DNA from 4 places in the Shinella sp. WSC3-e genome. Region 4 is predicted to be linked to each of the others. Evidence: predicted binding sites of a transcription regulator. Region 4 holds the regulator's gene; each other region holds the start of a gene.
What was found. Region 4 encodes LexA, which represses DNA repair genes until DNA is damaged. Its sites were predicted from a motif close to TGTTCNNNNTGTGTTCNG; they were not measured.
Positions count from the first base shown of each region.

Region 1: AABF56_RS04860 (DNA polymerase IV) is a predicted target of LexA. The motif match lies at 1,740-1,757, and genes of this name have one in related genera.
Region 2: AABF56_RS18225 (helicase-related protein) is a predicted target of LexA. The motif match lies at 1,570-1,587, and genes of this name have one in related genera.
Region 3: AABF56_RS00350 (putative DNA modification/repair radical SAM protein) is a predicted target of LexA. The motif match lies at 2,050-2,067, and genes of this name have one in related genera.

Region 1 is NZ_OZ000530.1:965,860-969,901, reverse strand. Features, by position in the region: gene AABF56_RS04875 (PleD family two-component system response regulator) at 1-809, opposite strand, end outside; gene AABF56_RS04870 (response regulator) at 826-1,197, opposite strand; gene AABF56_RS04865 (DUF3572 domain-containing protein) at 1,339-1,638, shown strand; gene AABF56_RS04860 (DNA polymerase IV) at 1,762-3,108, shown strand; gene AABF56_RS04855 (L,D-transpeptidase family protein) at 3,239-4,042, shown strand, end outside.
Region 2 is NZ_OZ000530.1:3,698,719-3,702,760, forward strand. Features, by position in the region: gene AABF56_RS18210 (arylesterase) at 1-10, shown strand, start outside; gene thpR (RNA 2',3'-cyclic phosphodiesterase) at 93-674, shown strand; gene AABF56_RS18220 (glutathione S-transferase family protein) at 707-1,345, opposite strand; gene AABF56_RS18225 (helicase-related protein) at 1,727-4,042, shown strand, end outside.
Region 3 is NZ_OZ000530.1:76,596-80,637, forward strand. Features, by position in the region: gene AABF56_RS00335 (phytoene desaturase family protein) at 1-291, shown strand, start outside; gene AABF56_RS00340 (SDR family NAD(P)-dependent oxidoreductase) at 341-1,123, shown strand; gene AABF56_RS00345 (HAD family hydrolase) at 1,166-1,819, shown strand; gene AABF56_RS00350 (putative DNA modification/repair radical SAM protein) at 2,071-3,300, shown strand; gene AABF56_RS00355 (UdgX family uracil-DNA binding protein) at 3,300-4,042, shown strand, end outside.
Region 4 is NZ_OZ000530.1:1,390,533-1,394,574, forward strand. Features, by position in the region: gene AABF56_RS07085 (ComEC/Rec2 family competence protein) at 1-1,625, shown strand, start outside; gene lexA (transcriptional repressor LexA) at 1,616-2,335, opposite strand; gene AABF56_RS07095 (molybdopterin molybdotransferase MoeA) at 2,434-3,657, opposite strand; gene moaC (cyclic pyranopterin monophosphate synthase MoaC) at 3,657-4,042, opposite strand, start outside.

The DNA.
Region 1 (4,042 bases), 420 kb from region 4:
ATCTGGGTGAGGCTGCGGGCGATCAGCTCGTTCGGATCGACCGGCCGCATCAGGTAGTCCGTCACGCCGAGATCGAGCGCGCGCACGACCATGTCGTCGTCGCCCTGCTCGGCGATCAGCAGGATCGGCAGGAAGCGCGTTCGCTCCAGCGAGCGAAGCTGCGAGCACAGGCGCAGCGGATCGTAGTCGTCGAAATTGGCGTTGACGATCACCAGTTCGAAATTGCTCTCGGCCGCCTGGAAGAGCGCGGCCTGCGGGTCCGACATGCTGGTGACATCGGCGATCGGCTTCAGCGCGCGCGCGATGCGCTCCTGCGAGCTTGCCCGGCCGTCGACGAGCAGCACGTCGCCCGGCTCGTCGCCCAGCGAATCGTCGAGCCCTTCCTCCATGGAGATGGCACGGGCGGTGGCCGCGCGCATGCGCAGCTCGTCCGTCAGCGTCTTCAACCGCACGAGGCTTTTCACCCGCGACATGAGCTGCAGGTCGTTGACCGGCTTGGTCAGGAAGTCGTCGGCACCGGCCTTGAGGCCCCGCACCCGGTCGGACGGCTGGTCGAGCGCCGTCACCATGACCACCGGGATATGGGCGGTGCGCGGATTGGCCTTCAGCCGCTCGCAGACCTCGAAACCGTCGATGCCGGGCATCATGATGTCGAGCAGGATGAGGTCGACCTGGGTGCGCTCGCACATGGCCAGCGCGTCGTAGCCATTCCCAGCCGTCAGCACGTCGAAATATTCCGCCAGCAGCCGCGCCTCGAGCAGCTTCACATTGGCCGGAATGTCGTCGACGACGAGAATGCGTGCTGTCATGCCCCAGACCTCCGCCTCAAGCGTCGCCGAGATAGGTTTTGATCGTTTCGATGAATTTCGGAACGGAAATCGGCTTGGAGACATAGGCCTCGCAGCCGCCCTGGCGGATGCGCTCCTCGTCGCCCTTCATCGCAAAGGCCGTGACAGCGATCACCGGGATGACATGGAGCTCGTCGTCCTCCTTCAGCCACTTGGTGACCTCAAGGCCCGAGACCTCCGGAAGCTGGATGTCCATCAGGATCAGGTCCGGGCGATATTTTCGGGCAAGATCAAGGGCTTCCATGCCATTACGGGTCTGGATGGTCGTATAGCCGGACGCCTCGATGAGGTCCCGGAAGAGCTTCATGTTGAGCTCGTTGTCCTCGACAATCATCACCTGCTTGGGCATCGTGCGTCCCTGTTCCTCTCACCGGCCTTGCAACCTTTTGGGAGATCGATACGTTGCGGCAGAGCCGAAATCACCCAGCCTGTCCGCATCAACGTTAGCGTGACTTGGTTGATTAAAAGGTAAATTTTCCGAGGGAAAACGATGAAAAGCCAAAAAGATACACCCGCGGTGGCCGAGGCGGAGGCAACCGCCGTCGCCATCCTCGGCTGGCTTGCCGGCGAACCGGAGCTGCTGTCGCGCTTCCTCGCGCTCACCGGCGTTGCCCCTTCCGAAGTGCGCAATGCCGTCAACGATCCCGGCTTCCTCGCCGGTCTCGTCGGCTTCCTGATGGACCATGAGCCGACGCTTCTCGCCTTCAGCGCGGCGACGGGCGTTACGCCGGAAGCGGTCGTGCATGCCCACGCCATCCTCTCCGGGCCATATGGCGGCGAGGATTTCTGAGCGGGCGCTTCGCCGGGGTCGCCACGCGCTTGCCTGTGCGTCGTCATGCATTCACCTCCGGCGACTATTGAGACTCGTGAATTTAAGCAGTAATGTCGCGATGTTCAATATTTGTTCCATACGATGAGCATCGCCGACTCGCGTTTTCCGGGCTTCTGCCGCGACTGCCTTGCCGGGCAGCCGGCCAATCTGCGCCGCTGCCGTGCCTGCGGCAGCCCCCGCCTCGTCTATCATGACGAGCTCTACGGCCTGACGCTCGCCCATATCGACTGCGACGCCTTCTACGCCGCGATCGAAAAGCGGGACAATCCGGAGCTTGCCGACAAGCCCGTCATCGTCGGCGGCGGCAAGCGCGGCGTCGTCTCCACCGCCTGCTATGTCGCGCGGATCCATGGCGTGCGCTCGGCCATGCCGATGTTCAAGGCGCTGGAGGCCTGCCCGAACGCCGTCGTCATCAGCCCGAACATGGAGAAATACGTCGCCGTGGGCCGGCAGGTGCGCGCGATGATGCAGGACCTGACGCCGCTGGTGCAGCCGCTTTCCATCGACGAGGCCTTTCTGGAGCTCAAGGGCACCGAACGCCTGCACCACGACCCGCCCGCCCGGGTGCTCGCCCGCTTCGCCCAGCGCGTGGAGAAGGAGGTCGGCATCACGATCTCGATCGGCCTTTCCTATTGCAAGTTCCTCGCCAAGGTCGCCTCGGACCTCAACAAGCCGCGCGGCTTTTCCGTCATCGGCGCGGCCGAAGCGCTCGACTTCCTGCGCGAAAAGCCGGTGCGCCTCATCTGGGGTGTCGGCAAGGCCTTCGCCGAGACGCTGGAGCGCGACGGCATCCGCACCGTCGGCCAGTTGCAGACCATGGAGGAAACCGACCTGATGCGTCGCTACGGCGTGATGGGCAAGCGGCTCTTCAACCTCTCCCGCGGGCAGGACGACCGGGAGGTGCACCCGAACGACCCGGCCAAGAGCGTGTCGGCCGAAACCACCTTCTTCGACGATATCGCGGGCTACGATGAGCTGGTGACGCATCTGCGCCGCCTCAGCGAGAAGGTGGCCACGCGCCTGCGCAAATCCGGCATTGCCGGCCATACGGTCGTGCTCAAGCTGAAGACCGCCGATTTCAAGGGCCGCACGCGCAACCGCAAGCTGGAAGACCCGACCATGCTTGCCGACCGCATCTTCCGCACCGGCGCCGAACTCCTGCGCAAGGAGATCGACGGCACGAAGTACCGGCTGATCGGCATCGGCGTCAGCGACCTTGCCGATCCCGGCCGCGCCGATCCGCCGGATCTCGTCGATCCCGCCGCCGGCCGCCGCGCCGCCGCCGAAGCCGCGATGAACACGCTGCGCGACAAATTCGGCAAGGCGAGCGTGGAGACCGGCTATACGTTCGGCAAATCCGGCCCGGCTCGTTTTCACGAAAAGTTGACATTCAAGACCGCCGGAAAAATCGACGACCCGACCGAATAAATCCCGGCAAGCCGGCGTTCTGACTGCATCGGGATGGCACAGATCGGGGAAGCGCCGGCAAGCATCAAGCCTTCCTTAAACCGGATGCACTACGCTTCCCGCCGGTTTGTATTGCGTACGGATGGGTCACATGAAGTTTCGCCTCGTTACCGGCATGAGCATGTTGGGCCTGATGCTGAGCTGCGCCACCGCGCTCGGCGGCGCGCTCGAAGGTCCGCTCCAGATCATGGTGTCGAAGGACCTGCAGCAATTGAAGGTCTACGATGGCGGCGTGGTGGTCGCCACCTCGCGCGTCTCCACCGGCAAGGCGGGACATTCGACGCCGACCGGCATCTTCTCGATCCTCGAGAAGAAGCGCACGCACTTCTCCAACCTCTACGACAGCGCGCCGATGCCCTTCATGCAGCGGCTGACCTGGTCGGGCATCGCGCTGCACGCCTCCAACAGCGTGCCGTCCTATCCCGCCTCGCACGGCTGCGTGCGCCTGCCGAACGATTTTGCGAAGACGCTGTTCAGCACGACGCGCCGCGGCGGCCACGTCCTCATCACCGACCACGAGGTCGCGCCGCAGCGCATCGTGCATGCCGCGCTATTCAAGCCCGTCGTCGTCGTGCCGGATACGCCGCTGCTCTCGGATGCGGGCCTGCGCCCCGCCCTCATCGAAGCCGGCGACAAGAGCGTCGAGGTGGCGATGACCGATCCAAAGCCGGATATCGTCACGCCCATCGTGCAGAAGACAGAACAGGACCCGATCCGCATCCTCATCACCCGCCGCGGCGAGCGCGAGATGCTGATGGACCTGCAGGCCCTCCTCAATTCGCTCGGCCATGACGCCGGCGTGCCGGACGGCCTGCACGGCAAGCAGACCGTGGCCGCCATCCGCGCCTTCCAGCGCGCCGAGGGGCTGACGGAGGACGGCGTGATCGCGCCGGAG
Region 2 (4,042 bases), 2.3 Mb from region 4:
GAAGGAGTAGTTTTCGCGGGTGCGAAATAAGGGTTGCGCAAAAATCCATTGCGTGATTCGCTGACAGTACATTCCAGCAGGGAGAAGTCGCCATGCCGAGACTTTTCGTCGCCCTCGAAGTGCCGCGCAATGCTGCCATGAGCCTCTCCTTGCTGAGAGGCGGACTTCCCGGAGCCCGCTGGATCGATGTCGAGAACTTCCACATTACCTTGCGTTTCATCGGCGATATCGACGGCCGCACTGCCGACGAGGTGGTCGACAAGCTCGACCGCATCGAGCGCCCGGAATTCCAGCTGGCCCTGTCGGGCATGGGCTCCTTCGGCTCGAAGAAGCCGCATTCCGTCTTCGCCGGCGTGACGCAGGCGCCGGAAATGTACGCCCTCCAGGGCGAAATCGAGCGCATCTGCCAGCGCCTCGGCCTTCCCGCCGATCCGCGAAAGTTCACGCCCCACGTCACGCTCGCCCGCCTGCGCAACGCCCGCACCGAGGACGTCGCCCACTACCTTTCCGGCCGCGGCAATTTCCACACCGCCCCCTTCACGGTGAACCGCTTCGTGCTGATGTCCTCGAAGGAATCGGTCGGCGGGGGGCCGTACCTTACGGAAGAGGTTTTCCCGCTCTACGAGGCCGGCGGCGGCTGGGACGGCGCGGACTTGCACGACCATCCGGTTTGACAGAACGGACAGACAGCTGCGGGTACGTCATTTCAGCTGGGCAACGGCGGCAGGTCAGGTGCGGTCAGTCCCGCGAAGGGCTCGCGCCACGCATCGATCCGTTCAAGCCGCTCGTTCCAATCCTGTATTGCCGGATATTCGTCAAGCGGCAGCCGGGCGACGTCGTTGTAGGGTAGGAAGGTCGCCATCCGGAAATCCGCGAACGAGACGGTGTCGCCAACGAGCCACGCGCGGTTTGACAGTTCGCTTTCCAGGATGCGCGCGGCCTTGTGAAACTGCCGAAGTCCTTCCGCGACCATCTGCTCGTCGCAGGCGCCGATGCCGTAGCGCGGCTTTGTCCCGCGTTCCCATTGCACGATGTCGCATGCCTTGACGAAATTTTCCTTCGCCCAGCTGATCCAGCGGATCATGTCCGGCTCGTCATCGTCGGTGCGCCAGAAATTCGAACGGGCGTTTCGGGAGAGCCAGCAGACGATGGCGTCGCTTTCCCAGAGCGTCCGGCCGGGAAGCTCGAGAATTGGCAGCAACAGGTTCGGGTTCAGCGGCCTGTAGCGCTCCGCCTGACCCGCCGCCAGCGGCGCTGCGAACGCGAATTCGACGTCTGCCTTCAAAAAGCGCGCGGCTGCGACCGCCACGCGGGGATTGGGGTTGCGGCTGAAATAGATCTTCATTCGGCTTGCCTCCATTTGCATACCCCGAAAGACGCCCGGGCGAGGGACGGGCCGACATCGGCGCGAAAAGAAACCGTGGCGTTCGAAAGGCCCGAATGCTGCAAGCTCCCCCGTGCTTAGTCCCTGGCGCGATTCAGCATTTCGTGTCGACCCGCCCGAATCCCGTCAATCCCTTGTGGTGAACAAACCCTGAATCCGCCCGAGTCAGTGATTCGTCTCCGATTCGTTCGCAGACTGTTCCGGGTACCGTCCGACCCTGGAGAAAAGCCGCGTCCTTCGTCTTGCCCCTTGCCATCGGGCCTCCCGATGGGCATCTGTTGCCTGCCGGATGCGTCCGGCGGAAATTGAAACCTGCCGGGGCGTGACTTGTCGCAAGCACCCATGATCTTGAGCGGCCGCGGGGTCACCGCGGTGCTCGGCCCGACCAATACGGGCAAGACCCACTACGCAATCGAGCGCATGGTGGCACATGAGACGGGCGTGATCGGCCTGCCTCTGCGCCTCTTGGCGCGCGAGGTCTATACGCGCCTCGTCGACAAGGTCGGCCCGCACAATGTGGCACTCGTCACCGGCGAGGAGAAGATCACGCCGCACATGGCGCGCTATTCGGTCTGCACGGTGGAGGCGATGCCGCGCGAGACGCGCGCCTCCTTCGTCGCGATCGACGAGATGCAGCTGGCCGGCGATCTGGAACGCGGCCACATTTTTACCGACCGGGTGCTGCATCTGCGCGGCCGCGACGAGACGCTGCTGCTCGGCGCGGCGACGATGAAGCCGATCCTGGAACAGCTGCTGCCCGGCATCGCGGTCGTCGAGCGCCCGCGGCTGTCGCAGCTCTTCTATTCCGGCTCGAAGAAGATCACCCGCCTGCCGCAGCGCACGGCCATCGTCGCCTTCTCCGCCGACGAGGTCTATGCGATCGCCGAACTGATCCGCCGCCAGCGCGGCGGGGCGGCGGTGGTGCTCGGCGCGCTTTCACCCCGCACCCGCAATGCACAGGTCGCGCTCTACCAGGAGGGCGACGTCGAATATCTCGTCGCGACCGATGCGATCGGCATGGGCCTCAACCTCGACGTCGACCATGTCGCCTTCGCCCAGGACCGCAAGTTCGACGGCTACCAGTTCCGCAACCTCAACCCCGCCGAGCTCGCCCAGATCGCCGGCCGCGCCGGCCGGCACCTGCGCGACGGCACCTTCGGCGTGACGGGCCGCGTCGATCCGTTCGACGACGAGCTGGTCAAGCGCATCGAGACGCACCAGTTCGACCCCGTGCGCGTGCTGCAGTGGCGCACCACCCGGTTCGACTATTCCTCCCTCTCGGCGCTGCGCCATTCGCTCGACGCGCCGCCGCCGATAAGCGGGCTGACACGGGCGCTGCCGGCCGTCGACCAGCAGGCGCTGGAGCATCTGTCGCGCTACCCCGACGTCCGCGATCTCGCGACGACGCCGGAGCGCGTCGAGAAGCTCTGGGAGGCCTGCGCGCTTCCCGACTACCGCCGCATCGCCCCCGCGCAGCACGCCGACCTCATCTCGACGCTCTATGCGGACCTCATAAAGCGCGGCGCGGTTAACGAAGACTTCATGGCCGACCAGGTGCGCCGCGCCGATCGAACCGATGGCGAGATCGACACGCTTTCGGCACGAATCGCACAGATAAGGACATGGACCTATGTGTCGAATCGGCCCGGATGGCTTGCCGATCCGACACACTGGCAGGAAAAGACGCGGGAAATCGAAGACCGATTGTCCGATGCGCTACATGAACGGTTGACGAAACGCTTTGTTGATCGCAGGACATCTGTGCTCATGAAGCGCCTGAGAGAGAATGCGATGCTGGAAGCTGAAATCAGTGTGAATGGCGATGTCTTCGTAGAGGGACATCATGTCGGGCAGTTGGCCGGTTTCCGGTTTACGCTGGCCTCCGGAACGGAAGGTCCCGATGCGAAGGCCGTGCAGGCGGCTGCGCAGAAGGCGCTTGCGCTGGAGTTCGAAGCCCGGGCCGCACGCCTGCATGCCGCCGGCAACGGCGACCTCGCGCTCGGCTCCGACGGCACCGTGCGCTGGCTCGGCGATCCCGTCGCGCGCCTGACGGCGAGCGACCACGTCATGCGCCCGCGCGTCATCCTGCTCTCCGACGAGCAGCTGACCGGCAATGCGCGCGACCACGTCGCCGCCCGTATCGAGCGCTTCGTGAACCATCACATCGCGACCGTGCTGAAGCCGCTCGACGACCTTTCGCGCGCGGAAGACCTGCAGGGTCTCGCCAAGGGCCTCGCCTTCCAGCTCGTCGAGAACCTCGGCGTGCTCTTCCGCCGCGACGTGGCGGAGGACGTGAAGTCGCTCGACCAGGAAGCCCGCGCCTCGATCCGCAAGCACGGCATCCGCTTCGGCGCCTACCACATCTTCATGCCCGCGCTCCTGAAGCCAGCCCCGGCCGAGCTCATCACCCTGCTCTGGGCGCTGAAGAACGATGGCCTCGACAAGCCGGGCTACGGCGACCTCATCCCGGTGCTCGCCGCCGGCCGCACCTCGGTCGTCACCGACCCGAGCTTCGAGCGCGCCTTCTACAAGCTCGCCGGCTTCCGCTTCCTCGGCAAGCGGGCCGTGCGCATCGACATCCTGGAGCGCCTCGCCGACCTCATCCGCCCGCTGCTGCAGTGGAAGCCGGGCACGCCGCGCCCCGAGGGCGCCTATGAC
Region 3 (4,042 bases), 1.3 Mb from region 4:
CGCAAGGCGCCGGGCGGGGACGGATACCGCACGGCGGTGGAAGGCCTCTATCTCTGCGGTTCCGGCGCGCATCCAGGTGGTGGCGTGACGGGGGCTCCCGGCCACAATGCGGCCAGGCGGGTGCTCGCCGACATGTCCGGCGATCTTGCCCCGGTGCGGCGCCATACGGAGCTCAGCAAGAGCCTGATGGATCGTGTCCTGGAAACGGGCGTCGGCAAGGATCTCGGTTACCAGGTCGCCCAAAGCAAGCTTCTGCGCGGCGTCACGCGCCTCTTCGCCAAATCGAAATGACAACAGGGGCGCCAAGGCGCCATCGTACCGATCAGTCAAAGGACACAAGATGAACTACGATCTCATGGAAGGGCGCGCAAGCTACCCTAGTCTCAAGGACAAGCATGTCTTCATCACCGGCGGTGCATCGGGCATCGGCAGGTCGCTTGTGGAGCATTTCGTCGATCAGGGGTCTGTCGTCACCTTCGTCGATTTGAACGACGATGCAGCGGCGGACGTGATCAAGGGCTGCGTCGCCCGCGGTGGCCGTCCGCCGGTCTACCAGTATCTCAACCTGCGCAATGTCGAGGCCCTCGAGGCCTTCATCACGAAGAGCGGCGTCGAGCGCGGGCCGATCAGCGTTCTTGTCAACAATGCGGGCAATGACGACCGTCACCAGCTTTCCGAGGTAACGTCGGAATATTTCGACGATCGCATAGCGGTGAACCTGCGGCACCAGGTGTTCGCGGCCAAGGCCGTCGTTTCGCAGATGAAAGGGCTGGGTGGCGGCTCGATCATCAATCTCTCCTCCATAACCTGGATGGAGGCGGATGGCGACGGCGTGTGCTACGTCACGGCAAAGGCCGCGGTGCACGGAATGACGCGTGCACTGGCGCGCGAGCTCGGCCCGGACAATATCCGCGTCAACTCCATCGCTCCGGGCTGGATCATGACCGAACGGCAGGTGGACCTGTGGCTCACGCCCGAGGGCGAAAAGCAGATCGATGCGCGGCAGGTTCTTCCCGGCCGGATCTATCCGCCGGAAATCGCACGCATGGCCCTGTTCCTGGCCTCCGACGACAGCCGGATGATCTCGAAGCAGTCCTTCATCGTCGATGCGGGCTGGATCTGATCCGCAGGCGCCTTGGCGGCGGCTGGCCAGGAGATGTTTGGCGTGAAGACAAGATACCGATCGATCATCTACGATTTCGATGGCGTCATCCTTGATACGGTGACCGCCAAGGTCGATGCGTTCGCACATGTCTACCGCGACGAGGATCCTGCGAAGATCGCCGCCATCAGGGCCTATGCCGAAGCCAATGGCGGCATGTCACGCTACGAGAAGTTCCGATACTTCGAGGGGACCGTCTTCCACCGGCCGCTCTCGGAGGCCCGGCTCGGCGAGCTCTGCGCGCAATATCGCGCGGCCGTGGAGGCTGCCGTCGCATCGGCGCGCTTTATCGATGGCGCGCTGGAAGGAATAACGCGCCTTCACGGCATCGCGGCCCAGCATGTCGTTTCCGCCGCCCCCGAAGACGAGCTTCGGAGCGCTTTGGCCGAGCGCGGGATTTGCAACCGGTTCAAGTCGATCGGTGGTGCGCCGAAATCCAAGCTCTCCGAATTTCGCCGGATACTCGGCGAGGATGCCGTCGAGGCGGAGGAGGTTCTCGCCATCGGCGATTCCCTCATGGAATATCACGCCGCAGTGGACCTCGGCATTCCATTCCTGGCGATCGTCGCCCCCGGCGTGCCGGACAGGTTCCCGGACGGCGTTCAAAGGGAAGGCAACCTCTTGAACCTCGTCACGCTCATCAACGGACAGGGATAACCGCATTGTCCGGCATGATGAAGGGGACGAGGACGAAATCATCGAGATCGGGACCGTCGCTTTCAGCGTCTACGGGGGTGGAATCGCCCGGGTCGCTGCTGTCCACCTTTGCTCACGTAGTCAAAATTTCGGCATCTGAGGCGTGGGCAGGCCGGGCTGCATGGGGCGCTTTGCATTCGTGTTCCTCGGCGCCGTCGCCGGGCTGTGGGAGAGCTGTTGACAGCGTGAAACGGAACATATAGTGAACATTTATGAAGAAATCGCTACAGGATCGTTTGGCCATCCTGGCGGATGCCGCCAAATACGACGCGTCATGCGCCTCCAGCGGGACAGAGAAACGGGATTCGCTCAGGTCCAACGGCCTTGGCTCCACGGAAGGCGCGGGGATCTGCCATGCATATGCGCCCGATGGGCGGTGTATTTCACTTCTGAAGATCCTGCTCACCAATTTCTGCATCTTCGACTGCGCCTATTGCATCAACCGGTCCTCAAGCAATGTGGAGCGTGCGCGTTTCACGCCGGACGAGGTGGTCTGGCTGACGCTGGAATTCTATCGGCGCAATTATATCGAAGGGCTTTTCCTGTCGTCCGGGATCATCCGCTCGTCGGATCATACGATGGGCGAGATGGTCCGCGTGGCGCGGGACCTGCGCACGGTGCACGGCTTCCGTGGTTATATTCACCTCAAGTCGATCCCCGATGCCGCTCCGGAGCTGATCGAGGAGGCGGGACTCTATGCGGACCGCCTGTCGCTCAACATCGAACTGCCGACGGACGCGGGCATCGGGCGTCTTGCGCCCGAGAAGCGGCCGGACGGCATTCGTCGTGCGATGGGCGATTTGCGCCGCAAGATCGAGGCGGCGGACGAGCCGACCTTGCAGACCAGGCGCCGCAAGCGTTTCGTGCCGGGCGGGCAGAGCACACAGATGATCGTTGGCGCCGATGGAGCCGACGATGCGACGATCCTGAGGACCAGCGCCCGGCTCTACGGCAGCTACGGCCTGAAACGTGTCTATTATTCCGCCTTCAGCCCTATTCCCGATGCCTCCCGCGCGCTGCCGCTCATCAAGCCGCCGCTGGTGCGCGAACATCGGCTCTATCAGGCTGACTGGCTTTATCGCTTCTACGGTTTCGGCGTGGACGAGATCACGGCATCGACAGGCGGCATGCTCGATCTGGACATGGACCCCAAGCTTGCCTGGGCGCTAACCCACCGCCAGACCTTTCCTGTGAACGTCAACCGTGCGGAGCGCGAAACCCTGTTGCGGGTACCGGGGTTCGGCCTGAAGACGGTGGATGCGATCCTGTCCAGCCGCCGCTTTCGCCGCCTGCGGTTGGAGGATCTGGCACGGCTCGGCGTTTCCCTGCGCAAGGTGCGCGCCTTCATCGAGGCGGAGGGATGGACACCCCGGCGTCTTGCCGACCGTGCAGACCTCAAGACGCTCTTTGCCCCGAAACCGGAACAGCTTTCGCTGCTCTGATGCACACGATCCCCCTGCTCGGCCGCGGTGATTTTTCCGAATGGCGGGATGCGGCGCGGGCGCTGGCGGCTGCCGGTATTTCGCCGCGCGACGTGGACTGGCGCATCCAGGGCGATATAGGCCTCTTCGAGGCGAGCGCCCCACCCGGCCTGCCGGCGCCCGATGCCGCCGCGCCGGCGGTCATCGTGCCGCCGGCCTTCCTGCCGCTCGCCGAAGCCGTCGCGTGCCACACCGAGCCGGGGCGCTTTCATCTGCTTTATCGGCTGCTCTGGCGGCTGCAATCTGACCGTCGCCTGCTGGAGCTGACGTCGGACAAGGATGTCGCCTGGGCGCGGCTTCTGGCCAGGAACGTCGCGCGCGACAGCCACAAGATGACGGCCTTCGTCCGCTTCAAGGAGATCGCAGGGGAGGCCGGAGGCCGCCGGCGGTTCTTCGCCTGGTTCGAGCCGACGCATTTCGTCGTCGCCCGAACCGCGCCGTTCTTCCGCCGCCGCTTTGCCGATATGGACTGGATCATCGCCACGCCGAAGGGCACGGCGAGCTGGGACGGCGAAACCCTGATCGCCGACACGCGGCCGGGCGATGATCCCGGGCACGGCGACCCGACGGACGAGCTCTGGCGCACCTATTATGCCAGCATCTTCAATCCCGCGCGGCTCAAGATCAGGGCCATGCAGGCGGAGATGCCGAAGAAATACTGGCGCAACCTGCCGGAAGCCGCGCTGATCCCCGAACTGATCGC
Region 4 (4,042 bases):
ACATCCGCGGCCGCATCGGGGGCGATGCCGGGGCGATCGCCGCGGCACTGGTGACGGCCGAACAGCGGGCGATCGGCGTGGAGACGGTGGAGGCGCTGCGGCAGGCGGGGCTTGCCCATGTGCTCGCCATTTCCGGGCTCAACATGGTGCTTGCCGCCGGCACCTTCCTCGTCGGCGCGCGCGTCGTGATGGCGTTGATCCCGGGCTTCTCCGAGCGTTATCCCGCCAAGAAGATCGCCGCCGCCGGGGCGCTCGTCATGGTGACGCTCTACATCCTCGTCTCGGGCGGCGCGATCTCCGCCGTGCGTTCCTGGATCATGATCTGCGTCATGCTCGTCGCGGTGCTGTTCGGCCGGTCCGCGATCAGCCTGCGCAACGTGGCACTTTCGGCGATCCTCATCCTGGTCGCGACGCCGTCCGCCGTCACCAATCCCGGCTTCCAGATGTCCTATGCGGCGACGCTCGGGCTCGTCGCCGGCTATGCGGCCTGGCGCGAACGCCCCGTCCGGCGGGAGGACGGGGGAGGGCGCCTGAAACTCTTCGGCGGCGCGCTCGGCCGCTTCTTCGGCGGGCTCATGCTGTCCTCGCTGATCGGCGGGTTCTCGACCCTGATCTATTCCATCGGCCACTTCCACCGCATCCCGGCCTACGGGCTGGCCGGCAACCTGCTCGCCATGCCCGTCATCAGCGCCGTCGTCATGCCCTTCGGTCTCGTCGCCGTGCTCTTGATGCCCCTTGGCCTCGATGCGGTGCCCTTCGCGATCATGGGCAAGGGCATCGAGTGGATGATCGCCCTTTCGACATGGGTCGCGAACTGGAAGGGCGAGATCGTCACCGGCCGCATTGCGCCCGCCGCCTTCCTTCTGGTCGGCCTCGGCGGCGGCCTTGTCTGCATCCTGCGCACGCGGCTGCGCCATGCGGGAACGTTGCTTGTCGGCCTCGGCCTCGCCATCGCCTGCTGGCCGGCCGGACGCGATGCGCCGGAGGCGCTGGTGTCGGAGGACGGCCGCCTCGTCGCCATCCTTCATGGCGAAACCGTCGCGACGAACCGTGCGCGGCCGCCGGACTTCATCTATGCGCAGTGGCGGCGCGCCCTCCGGCTCGGCGATCTTGCAAAACCGGACATCCGCCGGAGCGCGGGATTGACTATCGAGGACGCGGGCGAGCCCTCCGGTGCAACCGGAGACCGGAAACGGCCCCGGCGCAAGGCCGACCGGCAAAAGGCGAGGGACGCCATGGCCGCGGCTTTCACGGCGGCGAGAGAGGGCGACAATTTCGTTTGCGAGGCAAAGGCATTCTGCGCCGCCGTCTCGCCGAGCGGCTGGCGGATCGTCACCCTGGACGACGTCGCCTTCCTGGGCACGGCCTGCGACGCCGCCGATCTCGTCGTCGTTCCCTTTGCCCTCCGGCTGGAGGTCTGCCGTTCGGGCGCCCGCCTGGTGACGGCGCGTCATCTGAGGCGAACCGGCGCCCTCGAGATCCGGCCGGATCCTGAAGGCGCATCCGGCGCTCTCTCCGGGGCCGACATCACGCCGGCCGTCGAAAGCTTAGCCCGGCCGTGGTCCCGCCATCGCACCTATGACTGGCGCACCGGCACCTTCGATCTTCCGAAGGATCAGTTGTAGCGGCGGATGAGGCCGACCAGCTTGCCCTGGATCTTCACGCGGTCCGGCCCGAAGATGCGGGTCTCGTAGGCTGGGTTTGCCGCTTCGAGCGCGATGGACGCGCCCTTGCGGCGGAAGCGCTTCAAGGTCGCCTCCTCGTCGTCGACAAGCGCCACGATGATTTCACCGGGATTGGCGCTGCTGGCATTGCGGATGATGACCGTGTCGCCGTCGAGAATGCCGGCCTCGATCATCGAGTCGCCCTTGACCTCCAGCGCATAGTGCTCACCGTTGCCGATCATCTCGGCCGGCACGGTGATGTCATGCGTGTTGTTCTGGATGGCGGAGATCGGCACGCCGGCGGCGATGCGGCCCATGACCGGTACGGAGACGGAAGACGGGATCTCCGCGATCGGCGTGCGCTGCGGCGGGGCGGCGGCCGGGGCCTGCTTGCCGCGGCTGCCCTCGATGACCGCCGGCGAAAAGCCGCGGCGCGGCTGCAGGCTCTGGGTATAGGCCTCGGGAAGCTTGATCACCTCCAGCGCGCGGGCCCGGTTGGGCAGGCGCCGGATGAAGCCGCGCTCCTCCAGCGCCGTGATGAGGCGGTGGATGCCGGACTTGGAGGCGAGATCCAGCGCATCCTTCATCTCGTCGAAGGAGGGGGGAATGCCGGACTCCTTCATCCGTTCATGAATGAACAGGAGAAGTTCCTGTTGTTTGCGCGTGAGCATGGCCCCTCCACCGAGAATCGTGTGAAACAAATCCAGAACAGACACTATCTGTTCCATATGTGTTCCGCAAGGGGTTGCTGAAACAATAATAGTACTGTTCAGGCGGCAGGTTCGCGCAGCAGAAGAACCGTGCAGGGCGTGCCCGCCGGGGCCGCCGGGGCGTGGGGCGGGCGGACGAGCAGGCCTTCGGAGACGGCGAACGCCTTCATCATCGAGGAATCCTGCTTGTCGAGGGGCGTGACGAGCAGTTCGCCGGCGGGGCCGCGGGCGATGCGCGCGCGGACATAGTCCTGCCGGTGGTCGTTCTCCTTGAGCGGCACGGCGGCGACGGCCGGATGTTGCCGGTCTTTCGCCGGCAGGCGGGCGAGACGGCGCACGAGGGGAGCGAGGAAGAGATGCGAGCAGACGAGGCTCGAAACGGGATTGCCGGGCAGGCCCACCACCTGGACCGCGCCGAGGCGGCCGACCATCAGGGGTTTTCCCGGGCGCATGGCGATGCGCCAGAAATCGAGTTCCATGCCCGCCTCGCCGAGCACGGGCTGCACGAGGTCGAAATCCCCGACGGAGGCGCCGCCGAGCGTGACGAGCACGTCGATATCCTGCGTCAGCGCGTGGCGAACGGCCTCCAGCAGCGCCTGCCTGTCGTCGCGAACGATGCCGAGGTCGATCACCTCCGCGCCGGCCTCCCGGGCGAGGGCGGCGACGCCGTAGGTGTTGGAGGCGATGATCTGGCTGGCGCCGGGCGGCGTGCCGGGCGGCACGAGCTCGTCGCCGGTGGCGAGCAGGGCGATGCGGGGGCGGGCATAGACCGGCAAGACGGGGTGGTTCATCGCCGCCGCCACGGTCAGCCGGCCGGCATCGAGCACGTCGCCGGCCTTCAGGACGACCTCGCCCTCGGAGAAATCCTGGCCGCGGGGACGGATGTGGCGGCCCTTCGGGGTGAGGAAGGTGGTGCGGATGCGGCCGTCTTCCAGCACCGCGGCATCTTCCTGCAGCAGAACGGTATCGGCGAAGGCCGGCAGCGGGGCGCCGGTGAAGATGCGCACCGCCTCGCCGGGCGCCGCGATGCCCTCGAAGGCATGGCCGGCCGAGGAGAGGCCGACGACCGACAGGACGGAGCCGAGCACGGCGATGTCCGCATGGCGCACCGCATAGCCGTCCATGGCGGAATTGTCGAAGGGCGGCTGCGTCAGCCGTGCGGCGATGTCTTCGGCGAGCACGCGGCCGTCGGCCTCGTGCAGCCCAACCGTCTCCGTCCGCCGCGTCGGCCGGGCGGCGGAAAGCAGGCGGTCGAGGGCGTCCGCGACGCTGAGGAGGGACATCAGCCGGCGTCTCCGCGCCGGTAGTCGCCGGAGCGTCCGCCGGATTTTTCGACGAGGCGGATGCCGCTTATCTCCATTTCGCGGTCAGCGGCCTTGGCCATGTCGTAGATGGTGAGGCAGGCGACGCTGACGGCGGTGAGCGCTTCCATCTCGACGCCGGTGCGGCCGGTGAGCTTGGCCATCGCCTCGACGCGCAGGCCCGGCAGGGCGCGGTCCTCGAAGACCTCCACGGCCACCTTGGTCAGCATCAACGGATGGCAGAGCGGGATGAGGCTCGCGGTCTGCTTGGCGGCCATGATGCCGGCAAGGCGCGCCGTGCCGATCACGTCGCCCTTCTTGGCATTGCCGCTAAGGATGAGCTCCAGCGTCGCCGGCGCCATGCGGA